DNA from 4 places in the Photorhabdus heterorhabditis genome. Region 3 is predicted to be linked to each of the others. Evidence: predicted binding sites of a transcription regulator. Region 3 holds the regulator's gene; each other region holds the start of a gene.
The links. The regulator PurR, encoded in region 3, represses purine synthesis genes. The targets are predictions, from matches to a motif close to CANGCAAACGTTTGCNTG.
Positions count from the first base shown of each region.

Region 1: guaB (IMP dehydrogenase) is a predicted target of PurR. The motif match lies at 2,328-2,345, and genes of this name have one in related genera.
Region 2: purE (5-(carboxyamino)imidazole ribonucleotide mutase) is a predicted target of PurR. The motif match lies at 1,915-1,932, and genes of this name have one in related genera.
Region 4: glyA (serine hydroxymethyltransferase) is a predicted target of PurR. The motif match lies at 2,465-2,482, and genes of this name have one in related genera.

Region 1 covers NZ_LJCS01000005.1:89,047-93,267, reverse strand. The annotation lists gene AM629_RS03570 (TonB-dependent receptor domain-containing protein) at 1-834, shown strand, start outside; gene xseA (exodeoxyribonuclease VII large subunit) at 863-2,236, opposite strand; gene guaB (IMP dehydrogenase) at 2,409-3,875, shown strand; gene guaA (glutamine-hydrolyzing GMP synthase) at 3,951-4,221, shown strand, end outside.
Region 2 covers NZ_LJCS01000013.1:41,968-46,188, forward strand. The annotation lists gene cysS (cysteine--tRNA ligase) at 1-379, opposite strand, end outside; gene ppiB (peptidylprolyl isomerase B) at 649-1,143, shown strand; gene lpxH (UDP-2,3-diacylglucosamine diphosphatase) at 1,154-1,876, shown strand; gene purE (5-(carboxyamino)imidazole ribonucleotide mutase) at 2,015-2,545, shown strand; gene purK (5-(carboxyamino)imidazole ribonucleotide synthase) at 2,542-3,609, shown strand; partial or broken gene AM629_RS21980 (riboflavin synthase) at 3,889-4,053, opposite strand.
Region 3 covers NZ_LJCS01000039.1:31,170-35,390, forward strand. The annotation lists partial or broken gene AM629_RS13820 (Fe-Mn family superoxide dismutase) at 241-678, shown strand; gene cydH (cytochrome bd-I oxidase subunit CydH) at 931-1,023, opposite strand; gene purR (HTH-type transcriptional repressor PurR) at 1,287-2,312, shown strand; gene punR (DNA-binding transcriptional activator PunR) at 2,319-3,227, opposite strand; gene punC (purine nucleoside transporter PunC) at 3,375-4,221, shown strand, end outside.
Region 4 covers NZ_LJCS01000082.1:1,366-5,586, forward strand. The annotation lists gene AM629_RS18930 (Imm52 family immunity protein) at 1-497, shown strand, start outside; gene AM629_RS18935 (PAAR domain-containing protein) at 543-809, shown strand; gene hmpA (NO-inducible flavohemoprotein) at 1,035-2,225, opposite strand; gene glyA (serine hydroxymethyltransferase) at 2,591-3,844, shown strand; gene AM629_RS18950 (3-phenylpropionate MFS transporter) at 3,947-4,221, shown strand, end outside.

The DNA.
Region 1 (4,221 bases), on a different contig from region 3:
AGTTATGCTCGCTCAATGAGAGCACCAAACATTCAGGAAACTTTCTATAGTAATGAAGGTGGTGGTTCCATGAATCCATTTTTGAAGGGAGAAACATCAGATACTTATGAAATTGGTTTTAATAGTTTTCGCCCAAATTTGATTGTTAAGGGAGATATTTTCCGCTTGAAAGCCGCCTGGTATCACTCTAAAGTAAAAAATTATATTCTCAGTGATATCTGGATTATTTGTGGCAACAGGAAAACATGTAAATACGATAGTTCATTGGACAACTACGATACAGTCGATCCTAACATCAAAATGTATATCTATCACAATAGCTTGACGCCGGTGACAATACGTGGGTATGAAGTTGCTGCTGATTATGATGCGGGGGTGTTTTATAGCAAATTGGCTTATAGCTGGCAAAAAACGCGCCAGCCAACTTCGGCAGCTACAGCGCATTTTGGTGCTGATCCCGTGTCACAATTACCTGATAGTTTTATGACTCTGGATACAGGTGTTCGTTTATTTGATGAAAAATTCCGTATTGGTGCGATTGTTAAATACACTGGCGATTCTCATAGACTGGACCCAGATCAATATAATGTGGATAGTGATGGGCGGGTTGTACTACAAAAAGAGCCTAAAATCCCGACGATAGTTGATCTTTATAGTGATTATCAGATAAATAAAAACGTATTGTTGAAATTTTCAGTACAGAACCTGGCAAACAAAAACTATTCTGAAGCACTTAATCGTGTAAATTCTTCTCCATTAATGACCGAACAAACTTCAGCTATGCAAACCGCCAGAGGGCGTACCTATATTGCAGGTGCAGAAATTCGTTTCTGATGTAAGAAAAAGTGGCAAGGGAATGCCATTATTCCTGATTTGCTCGCCGTTTCTGGCGTTTTTTCTTCACTTTAATAACTTCACTTTCAATCCAACCATCTTGTAAACGGGTTCTCAGAGCATCACCAACACGTACTTGTTTGGTTTGTTTCAGTAATTTTCCATCAGATGTTTCACTGATATTGTAACCACGAGCCAGAGTTGCTAGTGGGCTGACGGCTTCCATTCGTGAACAGGAAACGGCAAATTTTTCTCTGGAACGGCTGAGTTGTCGTTCAATCGCTTGTTTTAGCCGGAAATCCTGTTGTTGGATTTGTTGGCTATACTGGTGGATCTGCTGACTAGGCTCTGAATGCCAGAGGCGTTGCTGCAATTTCTCATAAGCCAGATTGCTTTGTCGTAGATGCCGTTGCAAGCTGTCAGTGAGTCGTTGGCGTAAACTGACCAGTATGTTTTGCTGACGAGCCAGTCGTAAATGGGGATGTTGCTGCTGTAAACGATGAGATAACAAACTAAAAACATGTTGTTTCTGGGCAAAGAAATAATCCATTGCCATTTCCAGCCGTTGTTGTTGTGATTGAATTTGACGTAATAATTCAAGCTGATTACGGCTGACTAACTCAGCTGCTGCTGATGGTGTAGGAGCGCGTAAATCTGCCACAAAATCAGCAATGGTGATATCCGTTTCATGACCTACAGCACTGACTATCGGAATATCACTGTGAAAAATCGCTCTGGCAACATGTTCATCGTTGAAACTCCATAAATCTTCTAGCGAGCCGCCACCACGTCCAACAATCAATACATCACATTCTTGCCTTTCGTTAGCTAATTCAATAGCCCTGATAATCTGTAACGGTGCTTCTGTACCCTGGACGGCTGTTGGATAAATGATGATGGGTAATGATGGATCACGACGCTTTAAAATATTCAAAATATCATGCAGAGCAGCACCATTGGTTGAAGTAATCACACCAAGCTGTTGAGCAGGAGATGGCAAGGGTTTTTTATAGCTTTGGTCAAATAATCCTTCAGCACTGAGTTTTTGTTTCAATAATTCAAACTGTTGTTGTAACAGGCCATCACCGGCGGGTTGCATACTTTCAACAATGAGCTGATAGTCTCCTCTTGGTTCATAAAGTGTAATTGCAGCGCGCACTAATACCTGCTGACCATTTTGTGGTCTGAATGTCACACGTTGGTTGCTATTGCGAAACATAGCTGCTCGCACTTGGGCACGTTCGTCTTTCAGTGTGAAATACCAGTGACCAGAAGAAGGTTGAGAAAAGTTAGATATTTCAGCGCTTAGCCAAATTCTGCCCATTTCCATTTCGAGCAGTTGTCGAATCGTCTGATTGAGGCGACTGACAGAAAAAATTTCAGTATTAAAAGGTAGTGACATATGAGAAAGATCAAATTTCAAAACAAGAACTTAATATACTGATACTAACCTTCATGATGAAGTAAGCAAGAAATTTTTTAATAAAATGCTGGAGGCAACCGATTACGTTCTGTATAATGCCGCGGCAATATTTTATTCCTTAAATTTTCAGCAGCTTGGTGAGATATTGCTTATGTTACGAATAAAAAAAGAAGCTTTAACCTTTGACGATGTTCTGTTAGTTCCTGCCCATTCTACTGTTCTGCCTAACACTGCTGACTTGTCTACTCAACTGACCCCCACTATCCTTCTGAAGGTTCCTATGCTATCTGCGGCTATGGATACCGTGACTGAATCCGCTTTAGCTATTGCGTTGGCTCAGGAGGGGGGAATGGGTTTCATCCATAAAAATATGTCGATTGAGCGTCAAGCAGAAGAAGTGAGTCGGGTGAAGAAACATGAGAGTGGTGTTGTGACAGATCCTGTCACTGTGACTCCTAAAACAACGCTGCGTGAAGTTCAAGCTCTAACTGAACGTAATGGTTTTGCTGGTTATCCTGTTGTGACTGAAGGAAATGAGTTAGTTGGTATTATTACTGGCCGTGATGTACGTTTCGTTACTGATCTGGATCAGCCAGTTACTGCTGTAATGACACCTAAAGAGTGTTTAGTAACGGTAAAAGAGGGCGAAGCTCGCGAAGTTGTATTGCAGAAAATGCATGAAAAACGTGTCGAAAAAGCACTGGTAGTTAATGAAAACTTTCATCTGCTTGGCATGATCACAGTTAAAGATTTCCAGAAAGCAGAGCGTAAACCTAATGCTTGTAAAGATGAGCATGGCCGTTTACGTGTTGGTGCAGCGGTTGGTGCTGGTGCCGGCAATGAGGAGCGTATTGATGCGTTGGTTGCCGCTGGTATTGATGTTCTGCTGATTGATTCATCACATGGTCATTCTGAAGGTGTATTGCAACGTATTCGTGAAACCCGCGCTAAATACCCAAATCTACAAATTATTGGCGGTAACGTGGCAACTGGGGAAGGAGCAAAAGCGCTGGTAGCGGCTGGAGTCAATGCTGTTAAAGTCGGTATCGGTCCCGGTTCTATCTGTACTACCCGCATTGTTACCGGTGTAGGTGTACCACAAATTACTGCTATCTCTGACGCGGTTGCAGCGTTGGAAGGCACCGGTATTCCGGTTATTGCTGATGGTGGTATTCGTTTCTCTGGCGATATTGCCAAAGCCATCGCTGCGGGAGCGTCTTGTGTTATGGTGGGTTCTATGTTCGCAGGGACAGAAGAGTCACCAGGAGAAATTGAGCTGTTCCAGGGACGTTCATTTAAATCTTATCGTGGTATGGGATCGTTGGGGGCGATGTCTAAAGGCTCTTCTGATCGATATTTCCAAACTGATAATGCCGCAGATAAGCTGGTACCGGAAGGTATTGAAGGCCGTGTTGCCTATAAAGGCTTGCTGAAAAACATTGTCCATCAGCAAATGGGGGGCTTGCGCTCTTGCATGGGATTGACAGGCTGTGGAACCATTGATGAATTGAGAACTAAAGCAGAATTTGTTCGCATTAGTGGTGCTGGTATTCAGGAAAGCCACGTTCATGATGTGACCATTACCAAAGAGTCTCCAAACTACCGTTTAGGTTTGTAATTCATATTTATGTGGCCTGAATAAGGCCACTGAACCTTTTTTATTTTTACTACTTGTTTTTGGAATTCCCCGCACATGACAACTAATATCCATCAGCACCGCATTCTTATCCTCGATTTTGGTTCACAATATACTCAGTTGATTGCTCGTCGTATCCGTGAAATCGGGGTTTACTGTGAACTTTGGGCATGGGATGTCACTGAAGAACAAATCCGCAGCTTTAATCCAAGCGGTATCATTCTTTCCGGTGGCCCGGAAAGCACCACAGAGCAGGGAAGTCCACTGGCACCTGAATATGTTTTTAACGCGGGTATTCCTGTATTGGGTGTTTGCTATGGTATGCAAA
Region 2 (4,221 bases), on a different contig from region 3:
ATTCGGTTAGTTCAATAATTTCCGGTATATGACGAGTCGCACGTGGTTCCAGATCAGGGCGTAAAATGTTTAGCGCATCAAAATCTTTATACATTTCAGCCAACATACGGCTAGTCAGTTCATCACAACTTTCATGATTTTCGGCTGCACGTTTGATGATCTTATCATCAACATCGGTCACATTCCGCACATATGTCAAGTCATATCCCAGGTAACGCAGGTAACGAGCAACCACATCAAAGGAAACAAATGTTCTGCCGTGACCAATATGGCATAGGTCATAAATCGTGATACCACACACGTACATCCCTACTATCCCTGGATGAATTGGCTTAAATTCTTCTTTTTGACGACTGAGGGTATTGAAAATTTTTAGCATCGGGATTTTCCGTAAATTCACTGTACGCGTGATTAAAAATAACAAATTGATAATTCTGGATTTATGTCCTTATCTCATGAATAAATTCTCGATATGGCATAGTCCAACAAGATATTGAAACCTGATATTAAGCACTTTGCAAGGTTGACGATCAAGATAGCTTACTGAAATTAATAGGTACTGACTCATTATGGTAGATGTGATATAAAAGCCACCTGGTCCGAATGCCCTGAATCGGGTTAATCAAAACTATTATTAGGATTTCAATCATGGTGACTTTCCATACCAATTTTGGCGATATCGTAATTAACACTTTCGCCGATAAAGCTCCTGTAACTGTTGAGAATTTCTTAAACTACTGCCGCAATAGCTTCTACGACAATACTATTTTCCACCGTGTTATTAACGGTTTCATGATCCAAGGTGGTGGATTTGAACCTGGTATGAAACAGAAATCGACTGATGCAGCTATCAAAAATGAAGCCAACAATGGTCTGAAAAATAACCGTGGTACTCTGGCAATGGCCCGCACCAACGATCCACACTCAGCGACCGCACAATTCTTCATTAATGTTGTTGATAACGATTTCTTGAACTTCCGTTCTGAGCGCCCTGATGGTTGGGGTTACTGTGTATTTGCAGAGGTTATCGAAGGTATGGACGTTGTTGATAAAATCAAAAGCGTTTCTACTGGCCGAAGCGGTATGCATCAAGACGTACCACGTGAAGATGTCATTATCGAAAGAGTGACCATCAGCGAGTAATTTACTGCGTATGTGCACACTTTTTATCGCGGATTTACATCTAAGCGAACACGAACCGGCTATCACTGCCGGTTTTCTGCGTTTTCTGCGTAAGGATGCTCTCCAGGCAGATAGCCTTTATATCCTCGGTGATCTGTTCGATTACTGGATTGGTGATGATGATGATAACCCTCTCCACCGTGAAATCGCCAGTGCATTAAAAACACTGCATCAACAAGGTGTTACCTGTTATTTTATTCATGGCAATCGTGATTTTTTAATCGGTTCCCGCTTTGCTAAAGAAAGTGGAATAATCTTGCTGCCACAGGAAAAAGTCCTGGAATTGTATGGTAAGCGGGTGCTAATCCTGCACGGAGATACCTTATGTACTGATGATGTAGGTTATCAACAATACCGTAAGCGGGTTCATACCCCATGGATTCAACGTCTGTTTTTACTATTACCGCTGTTTATCCGTCAGAAAATTGCCGTAAAAATGCGGGCAAATAGTCAATCTGTCAACCGCCGAAAATCAGAAGCCATTATGGATGTCAATCAGCAAGCTGTTATTGATGCTTTTGAGCGGTATCAAGCTGACTGGATGATCCACGGGCATACTCATCGTCCTGCGGTACATGAAGTTGCTCGACATAATAAAATGTATCACCGCGGTGTGCTTGGTGCATGGCATCATCAAGGATCAATGTTCAAAATAACGGACAAATCAACCGACCTTATCTTTTTCCCATTCTGAATCACCCTTACCAGGTATCAAAATGCAAAGTATAAAGTAACGCAATCGTTTTCCTTAGCGTGTGAGCATGATATGATCCGCGGCCTTAAAGCGCTATATTCGTTCTGGTGGACGTTAAAATACAGGAGCATTTGATTTATGACTGCCCGGCCTGATTCAGCAGGAACAGCTCAGCACAACGCTAAAATCGCCATTGTCATGGGGTCTAAAAGCGATTGGGTAACCATGCAGCACGCAGCTGATATTCTCACTTCTCTTGATGTACCTTTCCATGTTGAAATTGTTTCTGCCCACCGCACACCAGATAAATTATTCAGTTTTGCCGAGCAAGCTGAACAAAATGGTTTCGATGTCATTATCGCTGGCGCAGGCGGTGCCGCCCATCTACCAGGAATGTTGGCCGCTAAAACCTTAGTGCCGGTTCTGGGTGTACCCGTACAAAGTGCCGCGCTTAATGGCGTAGACAGCCTTTACTCTATCGTACAGATGCCGAAAGGTATTCCTGTCGGCACACTGGCGATTGGGAAAGCAGGCGCCGCAAACGCAGCGCTGTTGGCAACACAGATTCTGGCTCGTCATGATAAAGATTTGCTGAAACGCCTTACTTATTGGCGTGAAACACAAACTCAGGATGTACTCGATAATCCCGATCCACGGGAGGAAATATGAAGCCAGTTTGTGTATTAGGTAATGGTCAGCTTGGACGGATGTTACGTCAGGCCGGTGAGCCTTTAGGTATCTCGGTTTATCCTGTTGGTCTGGATGCAGAACCCGAAGCCGTTCCTTACCAGAATAGTGTGATTACCGCCGAAATTGAACGCTGGCCGGAAACAGCCCTTACCCAAGAACTTGCTCGCCACAAAGCTTTCGCTAATCGGGATATTTTTCCTCGTCTGGCAGATCGTTTACCGCAGAAGCAATTAATAGATAGCCTGGGGCTTGCAACTGCTCCGTGGCAATTACTTGCTGATACCAGCCAGTGGCCGCAGCTGTTCACTGAACTCGGTAATCTGGTCATCGTTAAACGCCGTATTGGTGGTTATGATGGTCGAGGACAATGGCGCATTCGTCCCGGGGATGAAACAGAGTTACCGGATGATATTTATGACGAATGTATTGCTGAGCAAGCCATTCCGTTCTCTGGCGAAGTTTCTCTGGTCGGCGCCCGCAATGAGAATGGCGATTGTGTGTTCTATCCATTAACATACAACTTGCACCAGGATGGCATTCTGCGTACCAGTATTGCTTTTCCTTCGGAAAATTGTCATCTACAGCAACAAGCTGAAAGCATGTTGTCAGCCATTATGCATGAGCTGAAATATGTCGGTGTGATGGCAATGGAATGTTTTATTGTCGGCGATAATTTACTGATTAATGAACTAGCGCCGCGGGTTCATAACAGTGGTCACTGGACTCAAAACGGCGCGTCTATCAGCCAGTTTGAACTACATCTCCGCGCTATTCTGGATTTACCCATGCCTCAGCCAGAAGTTAACGCGCCATCAGTCATGGTTAATTTGATTGGTACAGATGTCAATCCGCAATGGCTCAGCTTGCCATTGGTACATTTACATTGGTATGAGAAAGAAGTTCGCCCGGCACGTAAAGTTGGTCATCTTAATCTTTCTCACACAGATAAAAACGAGTTAAAAAATACATTGCAGAAACTTATTCCAATGCTGCCGCCTGAATACCATAGTGGCCTTGAATGGGCGCAAGAAAAATTAATTTAGTTAGCCTCAGCTTTGCACAAGCGAAGCTGAAGTTAAGTCTGATACTGACATTGTTTGTTTATGATCTGATTATCTTATTGATTTATAAGAGAACTGAGCAAGAAGTTCTTTTATATCGGATCGGAAGCCATGCAAAGTTATTCAAGATGTGAGACTTATCTTTAATAGCCCAACTCCTTGGGCTATTTTTTATTAAATTAGCTGAAAAAATCCCCCATGAATCAGGAGGATGTAAGGATTATTACTCTGAATTCCAACCTATTTATGTTATTTCAATTATTATATTGATCTATTCGTATTAATCGTTCTGGTTGTTTGATCTATTTCATAGTTAAGTAAATCATCAATTCTAATATTACCCAGATTAGTAGCCTTTAACGTTTCTGGAATTAAATTAAATTCTATGGTTTTATTTTCTTCATTTATGCTATTGATTGTTAAGCTACAACCATGTAGCCCATTTTGCTCAAATTATTACGTTACCGGAAAATTGAAATATTATTTTTCTGTTGATAACGGCATATGCTACCAGTAAGGCCGGTATCTCTTTACCGCAATATCCTTATTATGACACACAACAAAAAAGCGGTATAATACCGCTTTAATTCATTG
Region 3 (4,221 bases):
GTATGCTGAAGTCAACATCGTCACAATATTGGCGGAGAATACCATTTTCTTTCACCAATATGCATCCTGATATTTTCTTATCCAAGAGCAAATGGCATCTTTTTCACTGTTATTTATCGTAGAAGTTATTAAGATAATTAAACAAAAATAGCCATACAATAATTAGCTTATATTTGCTCTTCACCATGCTTTATCCTACTTAATGCATGATTTAAAGAGCTATACCCTATGGACTTCAAGTTTGCTGGGAACTCTCTGGAAGAGATTATCAGAACTTCTGAAGGTGGCATTTTCAACAATGCTGCTCAAGTTTAGAATCATACTTTTTACTGGCACTGCTTGTCTCCAAATGGCGGTGGAGAACCAACAGGTAAAATCGCTGAAGTTATTAATAAATCATTCGGTTCTTTTACAGAATTCAAACAGCAGTTTACCGACGCAGCGGTGAAAAATTTTGGTTCCGGTTGGACTTGGCTGGTTAAGAAAACTGATAGCAGTCTGGCTATTGTGAATACGTCTAATGCAGCACCGCCCTTGACTTCTTCTGATAAACCAATATTGACTGTTGATGTTTGGGAACACGCATATTACATCGATTATCGTAATGCACGCCCTAAATATCTGGAAAGTTTCTGGGCATTGGTTAACTGGAAATTCGTTGAAGAAAACCTGGCTTAATAGCTATTTATTCAACTAATTACCACTCGCTCTAGCATTAAGGGCAGATGATCCATTCAAGCCATCTGCCCTATTTCCTGTTAACATAAAGCTCGATTTCTCTATACCCGTCATCTTTCAAGCTGCTGCTTTGTTGGCTGCGTTCACTTACCCCAGTCACATCGTTATCTATGCTCCTGGGGATGCGTTCTCTTGCCGCCGCACTGCAACTTGAAATCTATTGGGTATATACCACTTAATCAATTCAAAATATCAGGCAAAAATTAAGCAAAGAGCAGCAAAAATGACAATCATCACCAACGTGCTCACCGCAGTCAATAAACCAAGCTTTAAATCAGTATCCATAGCGTCTCCTCAAAATAAAAGTTTATAGCCCCCAAACCCTTTCATTGGTATGGCTAATTATCCTTACAGAAAGGAAAAAGCATAAAATAGCGATTACCGGCTATTTTATAACATTGATTATTGCTTTCACTTTTGAGCCAGATCAGACAAAATTCGAAGTTTATCGATAAAGAATTGCCACGCTCCCTATGTATCAAAGATACTGGCAAACAATTAACAAAGATTTATAAATTTAGACCAAAAGGTCAGGAGTCTTTTATCTCATGGCAACGATCAAAGATGTGGCTAAACACTCTGGCGTTTCAACCACTACCGTATCCCATGTTATTAATAAAACCCGTTTTGTCGCCGAAGATACTAAGGCTGCGGTTTGGGCTGCTATTAAAGAGCTGAATTATTCACCCAGCGCAGTTGCTCGCAGTCTGAAGGTTAACCACACCAAATCGATCGGTTTACTGGCAACGTCCAATGAAGCCCCCTATTTTGCTGAAATCATTGAAGCCGTTGAAAATAGTTGTTACAGCAAAGGCTATACGTTGATTTTATGTAACTCACACAACAATATTGATAAACAGAAAGCCTATTTAGCCATGCTGGCACAAAAGCGTGTGGATGGCTTACTGATTATGTGTTCAGAATATCCGGAACAGCTGTTAGGAATGCTGGAAGATTATCGCAATATCCCGATGGTCGTCATGGATTGGGGGCAAGCCAGAGGTGACTTCACTGATACTATTATTGACAACGCATTTCACGGCGGTTATCTCGTTGGTCGTTATCTTATTGAACGAGGCCATCGAGATATTGGTGCGATCCCTGGCCCCTTGGCACGAAATACTGGTGGTGGCCGCCATCAAGGATTCTTGAAAGCATTAAAAGAAGCCTGCATCCCAATCAGAGAAGAATGGATTGTTCAGGGAGATTTTGAGCCTGAATCGGGTTATAAAGCCATGCATCAAATTCTCAATCAAAAACAGCGTCCAACTGCGGTTTTCTGCGGTGGGGATGTTATGGCCATGGGCGCTATTTGTGCTGCGGATGAATTAGGATTACGAGTCCCACAGGATATTTCGGTGATCGGTTATGATAATGTACGCAATGCCCGTTATTTCTCGCCAGCATTAACAACCATTCATCAACCCAAAGAACGTTTGGGGCAAATGGCCTTTTCCATGTTACTGGACAGAATAGTCAATAAACGTGAAGATGCACAAATCATTGAAGTACATCCACGTTTGGTTGAACGCCGCTCCGTCGCGGATGGCCCATTTATCGACTATCGTCGTTAATTTGCCTTACTCCTCCTGAAGCCATTCAGCATTAAGCGTTTCACTATCGCCAAGATAGCCGAGAAGCCAACTTAATGCCGGAGAATGGCTATTTTGCGCCCATGTCAGACAGCACGGACTATCTGGCAAAGGCTGTACCAATTCCAATGCTTCCAGCTTTTTCTGCCGAATGAGCGGCATTGCCCTGTGCTTTGGCACCATTCCCACACATAACCCTTCATGCAAACAATCCAAGCCAGACTCCCAATCAGGGACGACTAATCTGCGCTGATTGTCCAAAGTCCAAGTGTCACGCTTCGGTAAATTTCGGGAGGTATCTTCAAGACACAAACTTGGATAAGGTCGCATCTGATTATCAGACAGCGGACCGGGCAATTGAGCCAAAGCATGACCCGCGCTTACTACACATAGCCAAGGCATAAATCCCATATCTTTAAAACTGAACCTTGCCCCTACTGGCGCAACCCGGGTTGCGCCGATTGCAACATCAACCCGACCATCCACCAATGCATCCCATACACCATTAAACACTTCCTGATGGATAAAAAGTTCCACATCAGGAAAATGATGATAAAAATCAAGAATAAGCTGCCGACTACGTTCTGGTTTAACCACCCGGTCAATAGCAATACTGAATTGCCCTCTCCAACCATTTGCAACCTGTTGGCATTGATGACGAGTGTCAATCATCTTTTTGATAACAGCACGGGCCTCTTTGATGAAAATACTACCAGCCTCGGTTAATTCTACATCCCGATGGCGGCGCTCAAATAGCGGAACTGCAAGCCATTCTTCTAGTTGCCTTATTGTATAACTGACAGCAGAAGGAACACGATGAAGTTCCGATGCCGCAGCACTAAAACTCCCCGTTCTGGCAACAGCATCCACAACTTCAAGTGAATATTCTGACCACATAATTTTACCTTTCAATTTTTTTCACAGCATTATGCAAATATTACCGTTTCACAAGTAAAAATCACGGCATATAGAATACGTACAAATATTCTTATCTACTTACCACAGCAAGCTATTTCAATCATGACATCCAAAGAGAGTAATCAAATGAAAAACTCAAGTCAGTTCATGTTCTACCTTGCAGGCTTGAGTATGCTAGGTTATCTGGCTATTGATATGTATCTGCCCGCTTTCGGCTCTATGCAACAAGAATTAGGTACGTCGGCAGGAGCAATCAGTGCCAGCCTGAGCATCTTTCTTGCAGGTTTTGCCTTTGCTCAGCTTCTATGGGGACCTCTTTCCGATCGCTTTGGAAGAAAGCCTATCATCATCATCGGGTTATCAATATTTTCTATTAGCTGTCTGGGCATGATTTGGATAACAGACGCCTCTCAACTTTTAGTGTTGCGTTTTATCCAAGCCGTAGGTGTTTGTTCAGCTGCTGTCTCATGGCAAGCACTCGTTATTGATCGTTATGATAGCAATCGTACCAAACGCGTTTTTGCAACGATTATGCCTCTGGTTGCCCTTTCCCCTGCTCTGGCGCCTTTGATGGGAGCCTGGCTGTTACAACATGGCGGTTGGCGCATAATCTTCCTGGTATTAATGGCAATGACACTCTTGCTACTGTTATCGACTCTATTCCTGCAAGAAAATCGTAGAAAGAGTCAGGCTCAAACTCAGACGAGTAATGTATCTTTCTTTACGTTACTTAGATCACCGATGTTCAGTGGCAATGTTCTAATATTTGCATCATGCAGCGCTGGCTTTTTTGCCTGGTTAACAGGCTCGCCTGTTATTCTTAGTGAGATGGGATATAACCCGAATGACATAGGTCTGAGTTACGTACCACAAACATTGGCCTTTATGATAGGTGGTTATGGGTGCCGCAGCATTTTAACTAAAATAAAAAGTGAGATTGTTTTCCCTTATCTATTGGCTGGTTATGCTGTCA
Region 4 (4,221 bases), on a different contig from region 3:
AATATAAGAAAAGCTTTCCTTTTTTTAATAATGCCATATGGGATGGTGAAAAGGATGAGTTATCCAGTAGCATTGATTATTATAAATCGAAGCCAAATCATCCTAACAAGGTTTGGTTAATATTAAACTTAAGAATTGACAGTACCAAATTTTATACTTCCCAATTAATTGATTTAGTTAAATATTTAGCGACCAGCCGTGATTTTCCTTATATTCAAGTAGAAACCAACGGCTATACCTTAAAAGGCAAACAAGTTTTCCCAGACCGTCTCAGTGTTGGCTGGATGCTTTACCAGCCTTGCATTATTGATAAATCCTATCTGCCTATGGCGGAAGATGTGCTTCCCGTGCAGCAGAATAATGAACAGGTAGGTACTCTGATTGTCACCAAAAAAGGTATTTTTGATGGAAGAGATCAGGACGATATTGATAAATCCAATGATGTTGAAATTCAATTAGTGAACCTGGGATTATTACCATTAATTACCGAAGTGTGATGGAGGTGATGTTATTTACCAATTGAAAAACGGTGGAGAACGTTAATGGCAAAAGCGGTTATTCTATTAGGAGATATGACAGATCATGGCGGTAAAGTGATTACCGCTATTGATGACTATACTCACAAGGGTATTCCTGTAGCAGGTAAAGAAGATTTGGTGGAGTGCCCTCAATGCAAAGGGGTTTTTCCTATTGTTCAGGGTGCTGACTCTTTAAAATATAAAGGAAAATTGATTGCGCTTGAAGGAATGCAAACAGCCTGTGGGGCAAAATTAATTGCCAGTCAGCATAAGTTTACTCATGATTTTTGAAATCAATGGAGCTGACGTCCAGCGGGACGGGCTCCATGATAAATAAACTCCATTAAAGTCTCTAAAATAGTGATGAATTGGTTTTTTCAGTCACATTAAGCACATTCAATACACATAAATATTGAACATCAGAGTCCATAAATTAAAGATATACCCTTCATCTTTCAAGTTGATGCTTTATTGGCTATTTTCACCGTATAATGTTTTTAATACTAAACTGAAAATTTAAATCACTTTATGTGGACCAAAGCATTCATAGTGAATAAATTGTTTATCAATTCCTATATCCAATAACTGTTTCGCCACATATTGCATAAAGGGAACTGGGCCACAGAAATAAAAATGCATTCCTTTGGTTTTGAGTGTCTCATTCAGAACTGCCAGATCCATAAAACCTTTATGTTGGTAATGGACACCTTGTTGATCTTCATCTCTTGGCTCGCGGTACCAAATTGTGCTGTTAAGATTTGGCATTGCCTGTGCAATGGCTGTGACTTCATTGGTAAATGCGTGATGACCACCATGTTCGGCTGCATGTAACCAGTTAATCTGGCTATTATGATTTTGTTGGTGGAGTTGATGCAACATACTCATCATGGGTGTCAAGCCAACACCGGCAGAAATCAGAGTCACGGGGATTTCTGGTTTAATATCAAGGAAAAAATCTCCGCGTGGAGCAGCCAGCCAAACGGTATCACCTTCTTGCATTTTATCATGCATATAGTTGGAGACAGTTCCTTGTGGTTCTCGTTTGATTGCGATTCGATAGCTGGAGCCATTTGGTGCGGCTGTCAGTGAATACTGACGAATTTCGCGGTTATCAAAACTATCGTCTTCCAGATAAATGCTTAAATACTGGCCGGGTTTGTAGTCCATCACTTTTCCGCCATCCTGTGGTACAAACTCAAAGCTGCAAATGACATCACTTTTTACTTGTTTCCGGCTAATACGGAATGGTCGCAAGCCACGCCAGCCGCCATCTGTCGATTCGCCACTATGATAGATCTGCTCTTCACGATTGATAAAAACATCAGCTAGCACACCATAAGCTTTTCCCCAAGCGTCCAGAATTTCATTTCCCGGTTGGAACAGTTCATCCAATGTTGCCAGAAGGTGAGTACCGACAATTTGATAATGCTCTGGTTGAATATTCAGACTGGTGTGTTTATGAGCGATTTTTTCAACTGCCGGCAAGAGGGCTGCCAGATTATCAAGATTGGCCGCATAGGCGCAGATAGCATTGAACAGGGCTTCACGCTGATCGCCATTGAGCTGATTGCTCATATTAAAAATATTTTTCAGCTCAGGATTATGTTTGAACATCCGTTCATAAAAATGGGCGGTCAGTTTCGGGCCAGTAGCAGAGAGCAGTGGAATAGTAGATTTGACAGTTGCAATGGTTTGACTATCTAGCATGGTTGAAACTCCTGAATTTCTTTCAAGTGATCATGAAAACTATAACATGTAAATTAAATGCAACTTATAGCTTTTTGAGGATTTTGTAAATATAAAATGTGGTCTTTACGGTAAAAAAATGTTTGCAGAAGATACTTACATTGAGGCTAAGGCTACCCAAGGTCACAAATTCCGATAATGATCCAAAAAGTAGGAAATTTTTGTTATGTCTGAAAAAACCGATATCTTGTTGCAGTTGGCAAGCAATCGTTTGCGTAAAATATTTTGTCAAGACTATCTCATTCTGTGAAAAGGGTTTACACTGTGTGCCATTCTGCCCTTTGGGGTGTTGTTTGAAGAGAAGTTAGCTGAGTCAGGAGAACCCAATGTTAAAGCGTGAAATGAATATTGCTAATTATGATCCCGAACTATGGCAGGCGATGGAGCAAGAAGTTGTTCGTCAGGAAGAACATATCGAGTTAATTGCCTCTGAAAACTATACCAGCCCAAGAGTTATGCAGGCACAGGGCTCCCAGCTTACTAACAAATATGCCGAAGGTTATCCGAGTAAACGCTATTACGGCGGCTGTGAATATGTAGACGTTGTTGAACAATTAGCTATTGATCGCGCTAAGGCGCTGTTTGGTGCTGATTATGCCAACGTTCAGCCTCACTCTGGTTCTCAGGCGAATGCAGCAGTTTATATGGCCTTGCTGCAACCAGGTGATACTGTGTTAGGGATGAATTTGGCACATGGTGGTCATTTGACTCATGGCTCTCCGGTTAACTTCTCTGGTAAGTTATATAACATTGTGCCTTACGGTATTGATGATAGCGGTAAAATTGATTATGACGATATCGCCGCACAAGCTAAAAAATACCAGCCAAAAATGATTATCGGTGGTTTTTCTGCTTACTCCGGTATTGTTGATTGGGCAAGAATGCGTGAAATTGCAGACAGTATTGGCGCTTATTTGTTCGTTGATATGGCACACGTTGCTGGCCTAATCGCTGCGGGGGTTTACCCGAACCCTGTTCCTCATGCCCACATTGTGACTACCACGACGCATAAAACACTAGCGGGTCCACGTGGTGGCTTGATCCTGGCAAAAGGTGGTGACGAAGAGCTGTATAAGAAATTGAATTCTTCTGTATTCCCGGGTTGCCAGGGTGGACCTTTGATGCATGTTATTGCGGGTAAGGCAGTTGCATTGAAAGAAGCTATGGAGCCAGAATTCAAAGCATATCAACACCAAGTTGCTGATAATGCTAAAGCAATGGTTGAAGTCTTTCTGGCGCGTGGCTACAAAGTCGTTTCCGGTGGTACTGAGAACCACTTATTCCTGCTGGATCTGGTTGACAAAAATATCACTGGTAAAGACGCTGATGCTGCGTTGGGCCGTGCAAACATTACCGTAAACAAAAACAGCGTACCTAATGATCCGAAGAGTCCATTTGTGACTTCCGGTGTACGTATTGGTACTCCTGCAATTACCCGCCGTGGCTTCAAACAAGCAGAAGCTCAGGAACTGGCTGGCTGGATGTGTGATGTACTGGACAACATCAATGATGAAGGGATTATTGAAACGACTAAGCAAAAAGTTTTGGCTATTTGTGCAGAATATCCGGTTTACGCATAAATAATAATTTTAATAAATAATTATTAAACCTGCTCCAGCTAACCTTGTTTGCTTAAGTTAGTGTCGAGCAGGTTTTTTTGCATTATTAACCAGGAGGGATTGATGGTTATTCAGTCGACACGTTGGCTGGCGTTAGATTATTTCACGTATTTCTTTTCTTACGGGATATTTTTGCCTTTTTGGGCTATTTGGCTTCAGGGTGAAGGTATAGAACCTGATATGATAGGGATTTTGTTGGGTGCAGGTTTAGTTTCCCGTTTCTTGGGTAGCTTATTGATCGCGCCTACGGTTAAAAATCCTGCGAAACTTATTGTTGCGTTGCGTATATTGGCATTGTTGACCTTGATTTTCGTTGTTGGTTTTACATTGGGAAATCA